DNA from 3 places in the Kitasatospora sp. NPDC094015 genome. Region 2 is predicted to be linked to each of the others. Evidence: riboswitches for the same ligand, from Rfam matches in the RefSeq annotation. Region 2 holds a riboswitch; each other region holds the start of a gene.
The links. Region 2 has a riboswitch for cyclic di-AMP ahead of ABT014_RS07905 (M23 family metallopeptidase). Riboswitches for the same ligand answer to the same signal wherever they lie in the genome.
Positions count from the first base shown of each region.

Region 1: linked by a shared signal. The riboswitch ahead of ABT014_RS33400 (transglycosylase family protein) and the one ahead of ABT014_RS07905 (M23 family metallopeptidase) in region 2 are both predicted to bind cyclic di-AMP.
Region 3: linked by a shared signal. The riboswitch ahead of ABT014_RS22145 (M23 family metallopeptidase) and the one ahead of ABT014_RS07905 (M23 family metallopeptidase) in region 2 are both predicted to bind cyclic di-AMP.

Region 1 is NZ_JBEOUL010000056.1:11,315-18,070, forward strand. Features, by position in the region: gene ABT014_RS33385 (DUF397 domain-containing protein) at 1-6, opposite strand, end outside; gene ABT014_RS33390 (sirohydrochlorin chelatase) at 425-1,312, shown strand; gene ABT014_RS33395 (hypothetical protein) at 1,395-3,407, opposite strand; cyclic di-AMP (ydaO/yuaA leader) riboswitch at 3,835-3,996, shown strand; gene ABT014_RS33400 (transglycosylase family protein) at 4,002-5,174, shown strand; gene ABT014_RS33405 (hypothetical protein) at 5,269-5,469, shown strand; gene ABT014_RS33410 (PP2C family protein-serine/threonine phosphatase) at 5,672-6,756, shown strand, end outside.
Region 2 is NZ_JBEOUL010000004.1:359,366-366,121, reverse strand. Features, by position in the region: gene ABT014_RS07920 (hypothetical protein) at 1-501, opposite strand, end outside; gene ABT014_RS07915 (sensor domain-containing protein) at 641-1,360, opposite strand; gene ABT014_RS07910 (hypothetical protein) at 1,496-2,455, shown strand; gene ABT014_RS07905 (M23 family metallopeptidase) at 2,459-3,307, opposite strand; cyclic di-AMP (ydaO/yuaA leader) riboswitch at 3,320-3,464, opposite strand; gene ABT014_RS07900 (YiaA/YiaB family inner membrane protein) at 3,699-3,989, shown strand; gene ABT014_RS07895 (tautomerase family protein) at 4,019-4,231, opposite strand; gene ABT014_RS07890 (alpha/beta fold hydrolase) at 4,397-5,230, shown strand; gene ABT014_RS07885 (TetR/AcrR family transcriptional regulator) at 5,230-5,805, shown strand; gene ABT014_RS07880 (hypothetical protein) at 5,850-6,068, shown strand; gene ABT014_RS07875 (hypothetical protein) at 6,407-6,610, shown strand.
Region 3 is NZ_JBEOUL010000019.1:47,918-54,673, reverse strand. Features, by position in the region: gene ABT014_RS22170 (ATP-dependent Clp protease proteolytic subunit) at 1-46, opposite strand, end outside; gene tig (trigger factor) at 365-1,762, opposite strand; tRNA gene ABT014_RS22160 (tRNA-Pro) at 2,169-2,242, opposite strand; tRNA gene ABT014_RS22155 (tRNA-Gly) at 2,420-2,493, shown strand; gene ABT014_RS22150 (hypothetical protein) at 2,557-3,222, opposite strand; gene ABT014_RS22145 (M23 family metallopeptidase) at 3,470-4,414, opposite strand; cyclic di-AMP (ydaO/yuaA leader) riboswitch at 4,418-4,580, opposite strand; gene ABT014_RS22140 (DUF6348 family protein) at 5,077-5,814, shown strand; gene ABT014_RS22135 (hypothetical protein) at 5,980-6,174, opposite strand; gene ABT014_RS22130 (PP2C family protein-serine/threonine phosphatase) at 6,647-6,756, opposite strand, start outside.

The DNA of each region.
Region 1 (6,756 bases), on a different contig from region 2:
ACCCATTGAAATCTCCCCGATTGACCGGCGATGTCCTCACCTGACGTGATGATAGCCCGGCTGCACGTGCATCAGCACGGGATGCCGACCGTGCTGATGCACGACACGAGTGGGGCTACAGAATGGTTCCAGCAAGGCTGTTGACGGTACGGAACCGGACAAAGGCGGCGAACCCAGGCTGTTTCGATGACGGTCCGTGCATCCCGGCAAGCGCCGTGTCGATCTTCGGCCGGAGCCGTGCAGCTTACGGGCAGTCACCTCCCCAGGGTGTGAGCCGCGTCACGGTCGATCCACCGAAGTGTCAATGTCCCGACAGGGAATGGAGGATGATTTGGCCGGAAATGCGCCTCTTGTCCAGCACGGTTTCACCCTGTCCTGGGATCCGACTGCAGGCGCCGCGGCGGAATGTCCTACGATCTCCGCCATGAGCACCGCAGCGATCCCGGGCACTCCACTGCCCGTCCGTACGCCAGGCTCCCGTGCGCGGGGGCGCCACCGTCGTCCTGAGCGCCCGGAGATCCCGGTCGGCTCCCCGGCCCTGGTGCTCGCGGTGCCCGCCGCGGCCGGCCCGGAGTCCCGTCCCGTGGTGGACGAGCTGCTCTCGATCGTGCGCGGCGAGCAGCCCGGCATCGAGGCCGCCGCCGCCTACCTGAGCGTCACCGAGGGCACCGAGGACGCCGTGTCGGTGGCCGACCTGCTCGTCGGCGCCACCTCCGCGGGCTTCCCGCCGCCGGTCGTGGTGCCGCTGCTGACCGGTCCGCACGACCGGCTGGCCGAGCTGCACCAGGTCGCCGCCGCGGCCGGTTCGGCCGTCACCGACGCGCTGGGCCCGCACCCGCTGCTGGCCGAGGCCGTGCACGTGCGGCTCTCCGAGGCCGGTCTGGCCCGCGCCGACCGGGCCCGGCTGTTCGCCATCACCACCGCCGCGGACGGCATCGTGCTGACCGTGGTCGGCGGCGAGGAGGCCGCGACGGCCGCCGGGATCACCGGTGTGCTGCTGGCCGCCCGCCTGGCCGTCCCGGTGGTGGCCGCCGCGCTGGACGTCCCGGGTTCGGTGGCCGCGGCCGTCGACCACCTGCGGGCCACCGGTTCGCAGCGTCCCGCGCTCGCCCCACTGGTGATCGGCCCGGAGGCCGACCCCGAGCTGCTGGCGACCGCCGCCGAGGAGACCGGCTGCCCGAGCGCCGCCCCGCTGGGCGCGTACCCGACGGTGGGCCAGCTGATCGCCGGCATCTACCTCGCCGAGCTGCCGCCGCCGGCGCAGGTCGAGGAGCCGGCCGGGGAGCCCGTCGAGGAACAGCCCGCCGGCTGAGCCCGACCCTGCACGCGACGACCCGGCCCCGGCCACCCGATCGAGGGTGGCCGGGGCCGGGTCGTTGCGGTGCGGACGCCGGTCAGCCGACCCGGGTGGTGGGCGCCGCGACGTCGCTCAGCTTCACCGCCGGGGTGACCGGCTGGCGCGGACCGTCCGGAACGCTCGCCGGGGCGATCGAGGCGTTCCACTGCGGCGCCGAACTGCCGCCGCCCTTGTCCGGCTTGGTCAGCTCGACGGCCTGGCTCTCGCCGGCCTTGCGCAGCACGATCCGCTCGGGCGGGGGCGACTGCGGGTCCAGCCAGACCTCGTTCCCGCTGAACGAGCAGTCCAGCACCTGGACGGAGTCGGGGTGCCCGTCGCTGGTGGCGCGGAAGGCGATGCCGGCCTTGCGGTAGCCGGTCAGCCGGCTGCGGCTGATGGTCACCGGCTGCCCGGCCAGCTGGTGCTTGGCCGTCTCCACCGCGTAGTCGGACTGCCCGGCGGCGTCGATCAACAGGCCGTCGAAGACCGTCCCCTGGTCCCGGCCGAGCGCGTGGACCGCGATCCCGCCGGCGGCGTTGCCGTACAGCACGCTCGCGGTGTAGTCGAAGTCGTTCAGGTAGGCGCCGTGCTCGATGCCCCAGCCGCCGTTGTGGTACGCGACGAACTGGCCCACGGTGTGGTGGTGCTGGGCGTTGAGCCAGACGAAGATGCCGTTCTCGAGGTTGTTGTGGGCCAGGCACCGCTCGAAGGTCCAGACGCCCTCGCTGGTCTCCGGCCACTCGTACCCGGAGGCGCCGGTGGCGCCCTGGACGCCGACCGCCACGCAGCCGGTGGCCTTGCTCCCGCTGCCGGCGCCGAGGCTGAAGCCGGTCAGCCGGTAGCCGCGCGGGTTGGGTTCGAAGACCGTCCGGGAGGCGACGCAGGAGTCGTAGAGGATGTCGTCGGACGGCCCCTGCGGGGTGCGGGTGTCCTGCGGGCCGTCCCACCAGTAGGCGTCCTCCCAGGTGTTGTGGCTGATGCAGCTGCGGAAGGTGACGCCGTGGCTCATGTGCGGGACGAAGGCGTGGTTGCCCGCGTCGCGCACCACCACGCCCTCCACGACGGTGCCCCGGCTGGCGTCGGCGAGCATGTGGAAGTGGAGCCCGTAGCGGCCGAGCACCGGCTCGGTGACGGGCTTTCCGTTCCACTGCTCCTTGCCGTTGGTGCGCGGGCCGAGCCAGCGCAGCGCCGCGTGCCGCACGTCGGCGTGGCGGGAGCTGGTGAGGTGGATGTGGGCGCGGCCGTGCTCGGTGCCCTCCACCCGGACGTTGCGGGTCAGGTTGAGCACCTCGGCGCCGACGGTGACGCCGGCTCCGACCGCGACCCGCGGGTGGGCGTAGGTCAACGGGCCGTCAAGGACGACCGTGCTGCCGTTGACCTGACGCACCGTGCGCAGGTCGTACCGGGTGGAGAAGTCCTCGCTGTCGGGGGGCGCGGTCGGGGTGACGGCGAGTTCGTCGCCGGGCTGCCAGCCGCTCGGGGCGGCGGCCAGGGTGATGCTGGTGTCGCCCGCCTTGAGCGCGCCGGCGGCCCGCACCCAGGCCGTCCGGGGCGCGCCGTCCAGCCGCAGGTAGCCGGCGCCGGTCACCCACAGCCCGGTATCGGTGGGGACCACGGTCATCCCGCCGCCCTCGAACCGGCCCTCGTCCACGCCCGGGAACTTCAGGGTGTGCACCACCGTGCCGGTGGGCGCCAGGCTGAGGCTGCCGCGGACCTCGACGTTGCCGGCCGAGCTCAGGGTGAGGCTGCGGTCCTTGGCGAAGACCAGCGAGCCCGTCGGCTCGATCAGCAGCGAGCCCACCGCGGCGTCGCCGTCCAGCAGCACCTGGTCGGTGATCCGCACCGCCGACCTCGGCCCGGGCACCGCGCCGCCCCAGCCCGCCGGGTCGGACCAGTGCCGGCCGCCCTCGGGCACGGTGGGGGCGGGCTGCGGGGGCACGGGTGCGGCGCTGGCCGACGGGGACGGCGAGCCGTGCTGGTGGGTGCCGGGAGTCGCCCCGGCCTCGGTGCGGACCGGACCGGGACGCCGGGAGCCGACCGGCGCCTGCCGGAGGTACTCCTCGCCGGTCACCGCCGCGACGATTCCGACGGCCCCCCAGATCAGCAGCCTGCGCCGGGCGATACGTCCCTTATGGTCCGGTTCGGCCCGGTGCGAGCGGGGCCGGCGCGGCGGCGATGGCGGCTCGGCGCCGCCGTCGGACTCCGGCGGTCTCTCCTCGAACTCCATGATCGGTTACCCCTCCCCCAGGCCGCGGGCCGGCTCTGCCGACTGAAGCATAGGCAAGTCCCCCTCCGACAAAGGCTTTTGAGCGAAAGCGATTGAATATGAACGGGGCGAACTGGGTTTATCGATCTTTAATACCCGATCAAGGCGGTGTGATGGCGCTCACACATATTTGCGGTTTCAACTTGTCTCTGCCTAATGTCCTCCCACGTTCGTGGTCACACGGACCCAGCCACCCGGGACGCCGAGTCCTGCCGCCGGGTGGGCTGGCAGCGCTCGCAACGCACCACGGCAGGAGCGGGGGAACCAGGTAGGTCGCCCAGGAGCGGTACGCCAGTACCGGTCCGGGGCTTGGGGTGAAGCCGTATTCACGTACGGCCGGGCAACTCCAGCCCGAATCCGACAGCTCACCTCGTAGGCGTGGGAGAGGATCGCATCTTCATGCTGCCCATCAGCGCCTCCAAGCGCGCCCGCCGCATCATCGCCACCACCGGTGTCGTCGGCATCGGTCTCACCATCCCGTGCCTCACCGCCGGCTCCGCGTCCGCCGCCTCGGTCGCCACCTGGGACAAGGTCGCCCAGTGCGAGTCCTCCGGCAACTGGTCGATCAACACCGGCAACGGCTTCTACGGCGGCCTGCAGTTCACCTCCAGCACCTGGGCCGCCTTCGGTGGCACCGCGTACGCCCCGCAGGCCAACCAGGCCACCAAGGACCAGCAGATCGCCGTCGCCGAGAAGGTGCTCGCCTCCCAGGGCCCCGGCGCCTGGCCGGTGTGCTCCGTCCAGGCCGGTCTGACCAAGGGCGGCGAGGCCCCGCAGCTGAGCACCGGCGCCGCGGCCACCACCACCCAGACCGCACCGAAGCCCGCCGCCGCCCCCAAGCCGGCCGCCGCTCCGAAGCCCGCCGCGCAGAGCGCCGCGCCGCAGAGCACCCAGCAGCAGTCGACCGGCAAGCAGTGGACCGGCGACCGCCGCTGGGACGGCCACCAGGGCGCCCACGACTACACCGTGGTCGCCGGCGACTGGCTGTCGCAGATCGCCGAGAAGAACCACGTCCAGGGCGGCTGGGAGAAGCTCTACGAGCTGAACAAGTCGGTCCTGACCGAGGGCGCCGACCACATCTACCCGGGCCAGCACCTCTCGCTGGGCGGCGACACCCAGGCCGCCGCGCCGGCCGCCGCCAAGCCGGCCACCAGCGCCCCCGCCGCCGCGACCACCACCGCGGCCAAGCCCGCCGCCGCCACCCAGGCCACCGGCTCCAAGGCCGCCGCGGTCAACTTCGCGCTGTCCAAGGTCGGCCAGGCCTACGTCTACGGCGGCAGCAGCGACGGCGGCTGGGACTGCTCGGGCCTGGTCCAGGCGGCCTACCGCCAGGCCGGCATCTCGCTGCCCCGCGTCGCCGCGGACCAGGCGGACACCGCCACCCGCGTCTCGCTGGACAACCTGCTCCCGGGCGACCTGCTGTTCTGGTCCAACAACGGCAGCAACTCCGGTGTCTACCACGTCGCGCTCTACGTCGGTGACGGCAAGTACGTCGAGGCCGCCAACCCGAGCGCCGGCGTGCGGACCGAGACCATCGCCGACTGGGCCCCGGACTTCGCGGGCCGGATCTGATCCAGGATCCACCGGGCCGCGGCCCTCGGAGACCTTTCCGGTTCCGGGGGCAGCGGCCTAGGCTGAGGCGGGTCGACTCCGAGGAGCACCCGCCATGGCCAAGGTCACCATCACCCTCGACGCCGATCTCGCGATCGAGGTGATGCTCCAGTCCGGCACGAGGAATCCGCAGGACGCGGTCGAGCTGATCGTCCGTGACTACCTCGACCGCACCCGGCGCACCGAGGCGCGGACCGGCGACGCGGCCGACCAGCAGCGCCTGAACCACCGCAGGCCGGTCGTCGAGGAGGGCTGAGGAGCCGGACCCGACGCCCCCACCCCCGAAGACGTGCGCGACGGCCCGGAGACCTCCCGTCCCCGGGCCGTTCGCCGTGTCCGGACCGGGCCCGCACCCGGCCGGGGGCCGTCCCGGGCCGGGTGTGTTGCCGCCGGGTGGTCCGGGCCCCCGACGGCTAGAGTCGGGGCAGATGGCCCACCGGACGGGATCGTGATCGCCCATGGCGTCGACTTCCACGCAGTGGCCCCGCTACGTGCGGGCGGCCCCGTGGGCGCTGCTGGTCGCGGGCCTGGTCTGGGACGCCCTCTCCCCCGCCGACTACTGGGGCGACCCGATGGTGGCTGCGGCCTCCGTGCTCGCGGGCGCGCTGCTGTCGCTGCGCGACACGGTCGCGGTCGGCGCGGCCGTCCTGATCGGGATCCTGGTGCTGACCGTGCTCGACGGTTCGGTCGGTACCACCGCCGGCTACCTGGAACTGGCCAACACCGCGTTCGCCGCCCTGATCGGGATCTGGGTCAACCGGGTGGTGGCCCGGCACGGGCGCCGGCTCCAGGCGGTCCGCTCGGTGGCCGAGGCCGCCCAGCAGGCGGTGCTGCCCGCGCCACCCGCCCGGGTCGGCCGGCTGGAGGTGGCCGCCCGCTACCGCGCCGCCCACACCGAGGCGCTGATCGGCGGTGACGCGTACGCGCTGCAGCGGACCCCGTTCGGGGTGCGGGCGTTGATCGCGGACGTCCGCGGCAAGGGGTTGCCGGCGGTGGCCGCCGTGTCGGTGCTGCTGGGAGCGTTCCGGGAGCACGCCGACGGACTGCCCGACCTCGGCGCGGTCGCCGACGGCCTGGAGCACTCCCTGACCAGGGAGGTCGCCGGGAGCGCCGAGGAGCTGCGGATGGAGGGCTTCGTCACCGCGCTGCTGGTGGAGTTCGCGCCCGGGAGCGGCGGTGGGCTGCGGCTGCTGAACTGCGGGCACCCCGGACCGTACCTGCTGTCCGCCGACGGCCGCCGGGTGCGCCGGCTCGACGCCCGGGAGCCGGGACTGCCGCTGGGGATGGGCGGGCTCGGGCTCGCGCGGCCGGCGGTCGAGGAGTGGCCGTTCACCACCGGGGACACGCTGCTGCTGGTGACCGACGGGGTGACCGAGGCGCGGGACGGCGCGGGACGGTTCTACGACCCGGCGGTCGGCCTGGCCGGCCGGGGTCCGTTCGACCGCCCGGACCGGGTGATCGACACCCTGCTCCGGGACGTCGACCGGTGGACCCGCGGCCCGCGCGACGACGACATGGCCGTCCTGGCCCTGACCGAATCGGG
Region 2 (6,756 bases):
GGTGACCCGGACCAGTTCGAGCAGTGCGGCCAGCTGCTGCCGCGGCTCGAACAGGTCGGGGTAGGCGAACAGCAGGTAGCTGCTCAGCGTGAGCGCGAAAGTACCGTCCGCGAAGGGGAGTTGCGGGAGGGCGGCGGCCACGTAGCGCTCCGGGTGGGCGGCCGCGTCGGCGGCGAACAGCCGGCGGGCCCGGTCCCAGCTGCGCAGGTAGCGCTCCGCCCGGAGGTGCCGGGGCAGGTGGCGCGCCGGGTCGGCCGCGATCGCGGCGGCCATCACCTCCCGTCCGGCGCGGGCCCGGGCGGCCAGTTCCCGCGGCGGTACGGCGTAGCCGGGGTCGGCCGCGATCGCCCGGCAGCCGAGCGTGCGGGCCTCGGCGACCAGGCCGGCGGCGCCGCCCGGGCAGTCCAGCACCGGGCCGGGGACGGCGCCCAGTTCGGCGCGGGTGAGGCCGAACAGTCCGCAGTACTCGTCCAGCGGGCGGGAGGTGACCAGTACGGACATGGCGGCGGGCTCCTGGCTCGGGCGAGCGGGCCGTTCCAGCCGATCACGGGCCGGGCCTGGCCGCCCGCCGGGGGCCGCCGAACGGCGCCGGGCAGGGCTCCGGGCCCGGCCCGGCGGGATCAGCCCGCGCCGAGCGGGGTCAGCGGGCGCCGAGCAGGCCGCGCACGGCCAGCCGGTGCACGGCGGCCAGCCCGTGGACGATCTTCGGGGTGAGCAGCACCAGGACGATGCCGATCAGCGAGACCCCGGCGATCTGGAGCGGCGAGGTGATGTAGTACGTGTGGTAGTCGCCCTTGCTGCCGGTGTACTCGAAGAGCCGGTAGCCCGGCCAGTCCAGGTAGCGCTTGAAGACCCAGTGGTAGAGCGGGTAGAGCGCGACCACCCAGCCGACCACCAGGAACACCACGGTGATCACGAAGCTGGCGACCGCCCAGGGGAACATCAGCACCTGGTAGAGGGCGGCCCGCCAGCCGGCCGGGTCGGCCAGCCGGGCGGTGACCGCGCCCCAGAAGCCCTGGCGGGTGGGCCGCACCGGCGCGGGGGCGGTGACCTCGGTGGCCAGCAGGGTGCGGGTGCGCTCGCGGTCCAGGGCGCCCAGCCCGCGCGCGCCGACCAGCAGCAGGGCCAGCACCGGCAGGCCGACGGCGGTGACCGCGAGGGCGAGGCCGACCGAGAAGAGCGTGACGACGAGGACGAAGCCGACCAGCGCGATCGGGAGTCCGGTGAGCACGAAGCCCACCTCGCGGTAGGTGGTGGCGCTGAACGGCGCCTTCCAGAACGCCGGACGGTGCGTGTCGCGGTAGCCGTACGGGGTGGTGCCGGCAGTCATCTCGTACCCCTTGAAGTCGTCCGTGCTCACGTCCTCCAATCTGCCGCAGTCCGGTTCGGCGGGGTATCCGGTCCGCTGCCGGATCCGGGGTGGGGTTCTCCCCACCCCCGCACGGGCGTTCGCACCGGGGCGGCCGGGCCGGCGGCCACCGGCTACGGTTTGTCCGTGAACGTGCCCGTGAACGACGAAGACCTGCCGCTCATCCCGCCCACCCGGGCCGCCGACCTGCTCGCGGCCGTGGACGGCGGCGACGGCGCCCCGGTGCCCGAGGACGCGCTGCGGACGGTGCTGGCCCTGCTGGAGCTGAGCGGCGCCCGGATGCACGACGGCTTCCCCGAGCTGACCTCGGCGCTGCTGGAGCAACTGCTGTACGAGCGGCTGTACCTGTACGTGCAGCCCGCCGGGGACCCGGCCGGGTACGGGGCGGCGGTGCTGGCGCTGATCGAGCACCAGCGGGGCGCGCGGCGGCTGAACGCGAAGCGGTACGCGCGGCTGCGGGAGGAGGCCGAGTGGCAGGGCGAGGTGCTCTGCGGGCTGCTCCGGCGCTCCGACCTGGTGACCTGGCCCCGGCTGTACGCGCTGCTGCTGCGGGCGGACGGCGTGGACACCGCGGACCTGGACGCGGTGCGGGCCTGGCTGGACGCCTTCCGCGAGCTGCCGGAACCGGACCGGCTGGCGGCGTACGCGGCGGTGCCGGGGCTGGAGCCGGAGGACCGGGACGGCGGCTGGGGGCCGACCCGGCTGCTGATGATCGGGATGGCCACGGACGGCGCGCGGCTGCTGCTGGAGCAGGGCCTGATGCAGCGCAGCTACCGGAACCTGGCCGAACTGACGGCGCTCGGCCGCCCGATGCCGACCGAGCTGGCCGGCGATTTCGAGGGGTTCGAGGCGGCGGTCGTGGTCGAGGCGCTGGAGCTGTACGGGCACTGGACGGTACCCGGGCTGCCGGCCCTGCTGGTCGAGGAGTACCCGGACCTGGCACCGGAGCCGGGCACCGAGGAGATCGAGGCGTACCTGGCCGCGCGGGACGCGGACGAGCAGGGGGAGTACGACGGGCCGGACGGGCCGGACGCGTTCGACGGGCACGACGGCCCGGAGCCGTTCGGCCCCGGGGCGGCGTCCTGAACTCTAGGGCTGGAGACCGTGCGCCCGGAGCCAGCCGAGCGGGTCGACCGGGGCGCCGCCGCCGGGGCGGACCTCCAGGTGCAGGTGCGGGGAGGTGACGTTGCCGGTGGCGCCGACCGCGCCGAGCAGGGTGCCGGGGGCGACCGCGCCGCCGGTCGTGGCGATCCCGGCGAGGTGGCAGTACCAGAGCTCGGTGCCGTCCGGCAGCGTCTGGATGACCCGGTACCCGTAGGCGCCCGACCAGCCGGCCGAGCTCACGGTGCCGGCGGCCACGGCGCCGACCGGGGTGCCGGCCGGGGCGGTGAAGTCGAGGCCGGTGTGCAGGTGGGACCAGAGCGAGCCGGTCTGCCCGGGGTGCGCCGCGCCGAGCGTGTAGCCGGTGACCGGCAGGGTGGGCGCGGTGCCGCCCTGGACGGCGGGGGCCGGCGCGACGGGAGCCGGCGCGGCCTGCTGGGCGGCGCGCTTGGCCTCGGCCTCCTGGGCGGCGGCGAGCCGGGCGCTCTCCTCGACGGAGGTGCCCTGGCCGTCGGCCTGCTGCTGGATCCGGGCGGCGAGGGCCAGGCCCGGGTCGGCCGCGGTGGCGGAGCCGTCCGTCCGGTCGGCGGCCGCGTCGGCAGCGAAGACGGCCGGGGCCGGGGCGGCGTGGGCCTGGGCGGCGGAGGCGAAGCCGGTGGCGCCGAGGGCGGCGGTCATCGCGGTGACGCCGAGCAGCGGGGCTCCGCTGCGGGCCTGACGGGGCATCCGGTGCCGGGAGGCCTCGCCGCCGTGGTCCACCGGGAGGTGCTGGTCGACCGGGTGGTCGAGCAGCTGGGTGCCGGCGGCCGGGGCCTGGAGCGGGTGCGTCGACGCCACTGCGGCGTGCTCCTTTCCTTCCTTCTCGCCGACCGGGTTAGCTGACGGGTTCGGAGCAGGAAGGTCTCCTACGGCCGGGTTTCGGGCCCGGCCGATTCACCCCAAGGAACGTGGTTCCCCGGCTCCCCGGGCCCGCCGGTGAAGGCGTGCCCGCGGATTGAGCGATGGCGCGCGGTGCCGTCTGGGTACGGCGTTGCGTACCGCGCTGCGTTATCGAAAGTTAATCCTATGAGCCCCATGATTCCAAGCGCCTCGGCCGAGACTTTGGCAGCCCACCGGGACACCAGGGACCGCCCGCGCGGATCGGCGGGCCCGGTGGTGACGGACGGTGTCCGGCCGGATGAGTATCCGTACTCATGTGCCCGGCAGGGGAGTTGGAGACCCTTCCGGCATGAGCGCAAAGATGCAGACCAGAACCACGGCCGCCTACTACGCGCAGGCCGTCCTCTCCTTCGCCCTCGCCACCTCGGCCCTCGCGATCGGGATCGCCTACCTCCCGGTCAATTCCTGGATGCGGGGATTCCTCGCGGTCGGCCTGCTCTACGAGATCACCTCGGCCTTCACGCTGGCCAAGGTGATCCGGGACCGGCAGGAGGCGGACGAGCTGACCAGCCGGGTGGACCAGGCCCGGCTGGACAAGCTGCTCGCCGAGCACGACCCGTTCCGGGTGGAGGGAGCCTGACCCCCGCCCGCCGGCCGGGGCGCGGACGCCTACTGCGCGTCGGCGGCGGCCTTCGCCTTCTTCTCGGCGAAGGTCTCGCCGGCGATGGACCAGTGCGTGGCCGGGATCTCCTCGACCGCGACCCAGATCTTCTCCGGGTCCACGCCGGTGACGCCCGCGTAGGCCTCGGTGAGCGCGCGGACGATCTCCGCGGTCTGCTCCTCGCTGCGGCCGGCCAGCTGCTTGACGTTGATGAAGGGCACGACGGCTCCTGCCGCTCGAACGGGCTCTCGGGACTTGCGATCCGCTCGCACGCTACCCCAGGCCCGGCGCGCCCCCTTGACGGCTAAGGCTATTAGCCGTAGCTTAATGGCTACAGGGGCTCGCCGGACCGGCCGGCCACCCGTCGAGGAGCCCAGGAGGCAGCGATGAACAGCACCATCAGCACCCGGTACGTCCCCGTGGCCGGCGGCCGGATCGCCTTCGACGACTCGGCCGACGGCGCCACCACCGCCGCCACCGGCCACCCCGTCGTCCTGCTGCCCGGCATGCTCGACAAGCGCGCCTCCTACCGCCACCTGCGCCCGCTGCTCACCGCCGCCGGCCACCGGGTGATCACCATGGACCTGCGCGGCCTCGGCGAGTCCTCCACCGGCTTCACCGACCACTCCCCGGCCGCGATCGCCGGCGACGTGCTCGCCCTCCTCGACCACCTGGGCATCGAGCGCGCCGTCCTGGTGGGCAACTCCTACACCGGCGCCACCGTGGTCAAGGTGGCCGGCGACCGCCCGGAGCGGGTGGCCGGGATCGTGCTGATCGACGCCTTCGTCGAGAACCTGCCGCCGAACGCCTTCCAGCGCGCCCTGGTCAGGACGCTCGGCAGCGCCGTGCTGCACTTCCCCGCGCTCTGGGGCGCGGCGCAGAAGCTCTACTTCCCGACCGCCCGCCCCGCCGACTTCGACGCGTACCGGGCCGGTCTGGTCGCGATGCTGCGCGAGCCGGGCCGCCGGGAGGCCGTGCGCGGGTACGTCGGGGGCGACTCGGCCCCGGTCGGCTGGACGGCCGCCGTCCGCTGCCCGGCGCTGGTGCTGATGGGCGCCAAGGACCCCGACTTCCCGAAGCCCGAGCTGGTCGCCGACCGGCAGGCCGCCGCGCTGAAGGCCCGTAGGGTGATGATCGACGGCGCCGGCCACTACCCGATGGCGGAGTTCCCGCAGGCCACCGCCGATGCCCTGCTCCCCTTCCTGGACGAGGTCGCCTGATGCCGCGCGTCGGACTCACCCCCGCGGCGGTCGTGGACCACGCCGTGGCCCTGCTCGACGAGCAGGGCGGCGAGGCGCTCACCCTCGCCGCCGTGGCAGCCCGCGCCAAGGTCGCCACCCCCTCGCTCTACAAGCACGTCCCCGGCGGTCTGGCCGAACTGCGGCGTCTGATCGCCCTGCGGGTCACCGAGGAGCTGGCCGACCGGCTCACCGCCGCGGTGCTCGGCCTCAGCACGGACGAGGCGGTGGCGGCGCTGCTGTCGGCGTACCTGGAGTACGCCTTGCAGCACCCGGAGCGGTACGCGGCGCTGCCGCAGTCCCCCAGCCCGGCCGATGCGGAGCTGGCGGCGGCCGGCGGGCGGCTGGTCGAGGTGATCATGGCGGTGCTGCGCGGCTACGGGCTGACCGGGTCGGAGGCGGTGCACGCGACCCGGACCGTCCGGGCGGTGGCGCACGGCTTCGCCTCGCTGACCACCGGCGGGGGCTTCCGGCTCGCGGAGGACCTGACGGTCACCCGGCAGCGGCTGACCGGGGTGCTGACCGAAGGGCTGCGCACCTGGCCGGCGCCGAGCTGACGTCCACCCGTGTCCTGCCGGTCCCGGCCGGCGTTGGACAGGGTATGAAGAAGCGCAGCATGCTCGCCGTCGCCTCCCTCGCCGTCGGTGTGGTGGCCTCCTTGACCGCTCCGAGCGCCCACGCGGCCCCCGCGGGCGACCGCGGCCTGACGCCCGACGCCGTCACCGCCCCCGACGTCCCGGTCGACCTGCTCGGCACGGTCTCCGGCGGCAGCCCCGACCTGGACGGCCTGAACGCCCTGCCGGGGCAGCTCCCCGCCTGATCCGCCGCACCGCACCCGCACTCCACGAGGGCCCGCTCCATCGGGGCCGCCCTCCGCACGGGCCACCCGGGCCACCGGGTGGCCCTCGTGCTGCCCGGCCCCGGGCCCCTCCCCGCCCCGGCTGCCCTCCTCCGCCTACGCCTGACCGGAGTTGACCGGCCCTTGACCTCGGACGACCGGTCGCCGGTATAGGTTCGGGTGAGTTTCGAGACCGTTCCGTCACAGTCCCCGGGTGACACTGGCTGGTACCCGAACGTCTCCTGCGGCTCGGGGGGAACCGGCCGGTCCGCGCCCGTCCGACGACGGCGCGGCACCGGCATCACGGAGGACGTGGACAGATGACCCAGACCGTGCCGAGCGACCGGACCGCCACCGGGCTCGTCCCCGCCCAGCGCGGCGCCCGCCGCCCGGGACCCGGACACCCGCAGGACACCGTCCGCGGCCACCTCGGCCGCGCGTTCGCGGTCGCCCGGGGCCTGCGCGCGCTGCGCCCCGTCCCGGCCCGCCCGCAGCAGCCGTACGGCGAGTCCGACGGGCAGTAGCCGCCCGCCCCGCCCGCCCCCGCCTGCCGGTGCAGCCGGTCGACCGGCCCGCGCGGCCGTCCGCGCAACCAGCCGGGTCCGCAGGACGTCCATAAGATGTTCACACCAGGCAAGGGCGGTACGACGAGCGGAAGGGCCGGGTAGTC
Region 3 (6,756 bases), on a different contig from region 2:
CGAGCACGTCACCAGCGGCGGCGTGCGGCGCCATCAGGCCAGGCATCTGCATCTGCGGGAACGTCACTTAGCCACCTGCTCAGTCGATCTGCTTGTGTGTCGCTGTCTATGGACCCTAACGCGAGGGCGGGGCCGCAGAATCCCCCACGCAGAACTGTTCGCTGTGAGCGCAGGTCCGGTGGTGCCAACGGAGGACGAACGGCTGCGGACGCCCGGGGGCCGGGCGGTGAGCGGGCGGCGCACGCGGAGACCCGGCCGGCCGGGCACCCGGGCGGCCGCAAAACGAGCGGGCCCGGACACCGTGCGGTGTCCGGGCCCGCTACCGCCTGTCGAGCAGGCGTCACGCCGGGGTGTCGTTCGGGGCTCAGGCCTCGGTGGACTCGCCCGCCTCGGTCTCGGCAGCGGCCTCGGCCTGCTCCGCCGACTCCTCGGCCTCCTCGTCGTCCTCGAAGGAGACGACCTCGCCGTTGGTGTCCTTCACCGCGGCGGCCTCGACCACGAGGGCCAGCGCCTTGCCGCGGGCGACCTCGCCGACCAGCAGCGGGACCTGGTTGCCCTGGACGACCTGCTGGGCGAACTGGTCCGGGGTGAGGCCCGAACCGGCGGCGCGGCGGATCAGGTGCTCGGTGAGCTCCTCCTGGTTGACCCCGAGCTCCTCCTTCGCCACGATCTCGTCCAGCACGAACTGGGTCTTGATGCCCTTCTTGGCCTGCTCCTCGGTCTCCGCCAGGAAGTCCTCGAGGGACTTGTCCTGGGTGGCGAGGTACGCCTCCAGGTTCAGGCCCATGGGCTCCAGCTGGTGGTGCTCCAGGTTGTGGCGACGGGTCTCGATCTCGTCCTTGAGGAGCTTCTCCGGGTAGTCCATCTCGACCAGCCCGAGCAGCTCGTCCAGGACCTTCTCCTGCGCCTGGGTGGCCTGGTCGAACTCCTTCATGCGCTCCAGGCGCTTGCGGGAGTCGCCACGCAGCTCCTCCAGGGTGTCGAACTCGCTCGCCAGCTGGGCGAACTCGTCGTCCAGCTCGGGGAGCTCCTTCTCCTGGACGGCGGTCACGGTGACGGTGACCTCCGAGTCCTTGCCGGCCTGGGTGCCGCCCTTGAGGGTGGTGGTGAAGGTCTTGGTCTCACCGGCGGACAGGCCGATGACGGCCTCGTCGATGCCGTCCAGCAGGCGGCCGGAGCCGATCTCGTAGCTCACGCCGGTCGCGGTGCCGTCCTCCGGCACCTCGCCGTCGACCTTGGCCTCGAGGTCCACGACCACGACGTCCTCGGCGCCCGCGGCGCGCTCGACGTCCTTGACCGAGGAGAAGCGCTCGCGCAGCTGCTCCAGCGACTTCTCGATGTCCTCGTCGGAGACGACGACCGGGTCGACGACCACGCTGATCGAGGTGAAGTCCGGGAGAGCGATCTCCGGGCGGACGTCGACCTCGGCGGTGAACTTGAGGTCACCACCGTCGGCGAGCTTCTCGACACCCTCGATGTCGGTGATGTCGGGCTGGCCCAGGACGTCGATCTTGCCCTCGTCGACGGCCTGCGTGTAGAAGCGCGGCAGCGCGTCGTTCACGGCCTCTTCGAGCACCGCGGCACGGCCGAAGCGCTGGTCGATCACCTTGTTCGGGATCTTGCCCTTACGGAAGCCCGGGACGGTGACCTGCTGGTTGATCTTCTTGTACGCCGCGTCGAGGCTGGGCTTGAGCTCCTCGAAGGGCACCTCGACGGTGAGTCGAACCCGGGTCGGGTTCAGAGTCTCGACGGCGCTCTTCACGGTTAGGTCTCCTAGGGGCTTGCGGTCTGGTTGTCTCCGCCGGGACCGGGACGGCCGGGACGGCCGAGCTGGCTGGCGAGACGGGCGATGGGCGGTTGGAGCTGCATCTCCCGTACGGGGGTGGACGGTGAGCGTGACTCCTCGCCCTCGGGCGGCTGACCTGCGAGCATGCCACAGGTACTACCGCCAGCTGCCCATCCTACCGGTACGGCGAAAGCCCGACGCCAGGGCGCTGCCGCGGGGCCCCGCCGGAGGCCCGGACCGACCGGTCCGCGCACCCCTGGGCGGGCGGCCGTAGCCGCCGGGGCCGGGCAGGCCCGGTCACCGGGGACGGGCGGGCGCGACTGCCGGGCCGGACGACGAAACAGGGCCCCGTCCGCCGGACGAGACCCTGTCGCACACGATGTCGGGGTGACCGGATTCGAACCGACGGCCTTCCGCTCCCAAAGCGGACGCGCTACCAAACTGCGCCACACCCCGTAGTGCCGAGAGGAAGAGTACACGGCGGCCTCCCCCGGCCCGGCGCATTATGAACCCCCCGCCGGAGCGAAAGCGACGTGCACTCCACCGCCCCGACCAGGTACGCTAGCCCCGTCCTCCCGGCCGCACCCGGCCGAGGGGTCGCGTACAGTCGGACGTACCGTCAACTGCGCGCATGCGGGTGTAGCTCAATGGTAGAGCCCCAGTCTTCCAAACTGGTCACGCGAGTTCGATTCTCGTCACCCGCTCCACCACCTCGGCCCCGGGCCGGCGATCAACTCGCCGACCCGGGGCCGAAGTCGTGTGAGGGCCGGTCAGGTCTCCGGGCCCGTCCCGTGCCCGATCGGGCGGCCGTCGTCGCCGAGGTGCTCGCGACGCCAGATCTCCTTCCAGCCCCACGGGGTGGCCGGTACGAACCCGTGCCCGCGCCCGCACGGACACGGCGCCGGTGCCCATCCGCATCCGGCGCACAACTCGACCGAGCCGTGACCGGTCGGCAGCACCACCTGCGGCTCCTCGCTCCCGCAGGCCGGGCAGCCCGGTAGGTCGGCGCCGCCCAGGAGGGCGTTCTGCCGCCGGACGTAGTCGGGCAGCCGCAGCGACGGATGACGGCACGGATCGTCGTACCAGGCGCCGGTCGGGCCGCCCGCCCACCACCAGCCCCGCAGCCACCACGGCCGGGGCTCCGGTACGGCCCGGCGCCCGGCCCGCTTCTGCGCACGGCGCTGCGCCTCGAACTCCGCCGCCCGGGTACGCAACAGCTCCCGCGCCTCGTGCAGTTCCTCCACCGCCCGGACCAGCGCGGCCGGGTCCGCCGCCAGCCGCCGGGGGATCCGGGCGGTGAGCGTGAGGTGGTGGTAGGTCGCCCGCAGGCCGTACGGCGCGAAGAGGGTGAGGCAGGTGCGCAGCGCGCTGTGCCGGCGGTGGACGGGGAGCCGGGCGTCGTGCACGCGTGCCCGGTGGGTCAGGAAGCTGGTCATCCGCCGGGGGCTCCGGTCCTGACCGTCGGTGGATCGGTCAACTCGCCGGCCGGAGAGAGGAACTGGGACCTGGGTGGCATCACCCGGCGATCATGCCGGACCGGGACGCCGGCGCGCGACGGCATTGTGCTCCGCCCCGGCAAGGCCGTGCGCGACGCGGCGGCGGGTGTGCCGGAGGCCCGGCCCGGGACTTGGGGTCCTGGGCCGGGCCTGCGGCGGGTGTGGCGGGTGGGGTTCGATCCGGGGATCAGACCTTGACGCCGTGGGCGGCCAGGTAGGCCACCGGGTCGATGTCCGAGCCGTACGCCGGGCCGGTGCGGACCTCGAAGTGCAGGTGCGGGCCCGTGACGTTGCCGGTGGCGCCGGAGAGGCCGATCTGCTGGCCGGCGGTGACGGTCTGGCCGACCGTCACACCGATCGAGGACAGGTGGGCGTACTCCGAGTACTTGCCGTCGGCGTGCTTGATGACGACCTCGTTGCCGTAGGCGCCACCGTTGCCGGCGGAGACCACGGTGCCGGCCGCGATGGACTTCACCGAGGTGCCGGTGCCCACCACGAAGTCGACACCGGTGTGGTAGCCGGAGGACCAGTTGGAGCCGGCCTGGTGGTACGGGGTGCCGAGCGGGCCGTTGACCGGCGCGACGTAACCCGAGGTGGCGGGGGCCACGGCCGGGGCGGAGGCGGCGGGCGCCTCGGTCTTCGGGGCAGCCGGCTTGGGGGCGGCCGGCTTCGGGGTCTCGGCCTTGGGGGCCGGGGTGACCGGGGCGCGGTGCTCGGAGCGGGAGGCCGGGGCCTCGCTCTTCGGGGCGGCGGCCGGGGCGGCGGCCTGCTGGCCACCGACGGTCAGCTTCTGGCCCGGGAAGATCAGGTTCGGGTTGCCGCCGACGACCTGGCGGTTGTCCTGGTACAGCTTCTGCCAGCCGCCGTCGACGTGCTGGGCAGCGGCGATCTTGGACAGGGTGTCGCCGTGGACGACCTGGTAGCTGTGGTCGGCGGGGGCCTCGGCAGCGGCCGGCGCGGCCGGGGCGGCCTGCTCGGCAGCGGCGGAGACGGTGCCCTGGGCGTCGGCGGAGGTGTGGGCCGAGGCGGCGGTGACCGGAAGAGCGACGGCAGCGGTGACGACACCGGTGGCGACGGCAATTCGGGTCAGGCTGGACAGACGGGGACGACGGTGCTTGCCCTTACCGGACATTGAGCGGTTCCTCTCCGACGCCTACGAGGTGAGCTGTCGGGTTCGGACGGGAGATCGCCCGGCCGTGAAAAAGACACGGCTTCACCCCAAGCCGCACCGGAATTCCGGAAACGGCACTTACCTTGGGTCCCCCGCTCCTGCCGTGCACGGATGGTGTGCGTCGGCCCCGGGCAGCGGCAGGACTCGGCGTTCCACCCGGTGGCCCCGCCCGGCGTTTGCCGGGCAGGTCACGAAGCAAAACCTATGAGGCGCATACGGAGCAAGTGACGGCACGTAAGGAACGAAAGCGGACATAAGATCAACAAGGACGAAAGTCACGCTCTGCTGTGGCCGCAAGGCCCACCGCAGCCGAATTGCTCACCCGTCGCACATTTCCCGATGCACAGCGTGGCGAATTTCGCTTTCCGCACGTGCGGTACGACCGAGAGCGACGAAAACCCGCGGTTCGCGTGACTCCGGTCACCCCCTCCGGGCCCGGTCGGCCGCCGTCCACCGCTCCGCAGGCGCCGTTCGGAGCCGGTCCCGGCGCCCGCCGGCCCGGTTCGGGTTTCCCGCCGGGAGGCGGCGGCCGATAGCCTCATCGGTGTTCGATTTCCCCCACGCTTCGAGCTAGGAGCCGGCCTGTGGGCCCGCAGCACCGACTGGACGTCATACAGCGCAGCGTGATCCGCGAAATGGCGCGCTTCGGGCAGGGGTTCACCGTCGACGGCGAGCTGCTGCGGGGCCCCGGCAGTACGGCCGTCGCGGTCCGCGAGCACCCGGGCGACGGCGGCGCCGGTCATGTCGACCTCGGCTACGTGCTCCAACTCGGCCGCGCCGACGGGCCGGTGGTGTGGGACTGCGCGGCCGGGCTCGGGCGGACCGAGGAGGAGCAGCTCGCCAACGCCGTCCGGATGTGGGCGACCACCACCGCCGGCGCCGTGGTCGAACTGCTGGAGCGCCGGGGCGAGTACGCCGACCACTACCGGTCGGCGGAGCTGCCGGGCTGGCACGCGCTGCAGGGGCCGGCCGCCGTGTTCGGCTTCGGCTCCCGCGAGTTGGCCCACTGGCTGGCGGCGAACCAGCCGCTGACGGCGCTGGCCGAGAGCCTGCGAACGGAGCTGACCGGACCGCAGGTGAACGGGGTCAAGCTGTTCCTCGGCGGCCGGGTCGGCGAGGACGTCGCGGAGGTCCGGGTGAACGGGGTGGTCTGCGACCGCGCCTCGGCCGCGCTCCGCGCGCTGGACTGGCCCCGCGGCGAACGGCTGTGCTGGGCAAGGCTGTTCATCCTGCTGGTCGCGGAGGTGGCGGAGCAGCCGGCCGCTCGGCCGGAGCCCGTCGAGGTGCCCGGACCGACCGCCGTCACCCGGCGGGCGGGGCTGCTCGCCCGGCTGCGGCGGGTACGGCCGCAGCGCCGCTGAGGTCCGCGGCGCCACCGGCGTCCCCGTCGGTTCGGCGGTCCGCACCGTCCGCACCGGAGCACGCCGCGACCGTCCCGCGCGGGACGGCCCTGGACCGGGGCGCGGGCAGGGGGAAGGGCCGGACGGCACAGGCGCCGACCGGCTCGACAGCGGACCCGGGAGGGTTCAGCCCGCGACGGAGGAGATCGTCGAGGCCAGCTGGGTGAGGAAGTCCTGGATCGGCTTGGCCGCCGTGGACTGGCTCACCATGAAGCCGAACAGCGCCGCGATGATCGCGTGGCTCGTCTTCAGCTGCTTGTTACGGATGAAGATGACGACGATGATGCCGAACAGCACCAGCGCGGACACGGAGAAGGCCACCCGGACTCACTTCCTCATTTCATGGCGGGTTCGAGACGGAACCGGACGGTCCCTGGCGGACAGGCCGTCCCGCCGCGACCGGAGCGCCACAGGGGCGTCCGAGGTCGCCAGACGACAGCCGCGTGGCGCACGATTCGCCCCCCATCCCCCGAGTCTCGACCAGCCCACCCGGACTCAGTGTGGTCGCTCGTGCGGACTCCGTAAAGGACTTGTCGGAAGCCCAGGAGCAAGATCCCGCGATGTGGGACGAATTTCCGCCGTCCGCGACCTTAGCGGAGCCCTTCTGACGGTGCGTCGACGGGTGCCCGGGCATCGGCACCGGGCTGGGCCGCAGGGCGGCAAACCGGCAGGCCGACCGCACTGTGATCCACTCCGGCGGCCCGGGCGCGGGGAATGGCCGAAGATCACCACTCCTGATTGACAGTCCGGGCAGCGGTCCACCGGCGCGCCGAAGTCGGCCGGGGCTCCCGGCTCAGCGCCGCCAGAGCAGCAGCACGGCCCGGTCGTCGTTGACGTCCTTGGCGACCGACTCGATCAACCGGCCGGCCACCCCCCGGCTGCCGCTGCCGAACTGGGCGCCGG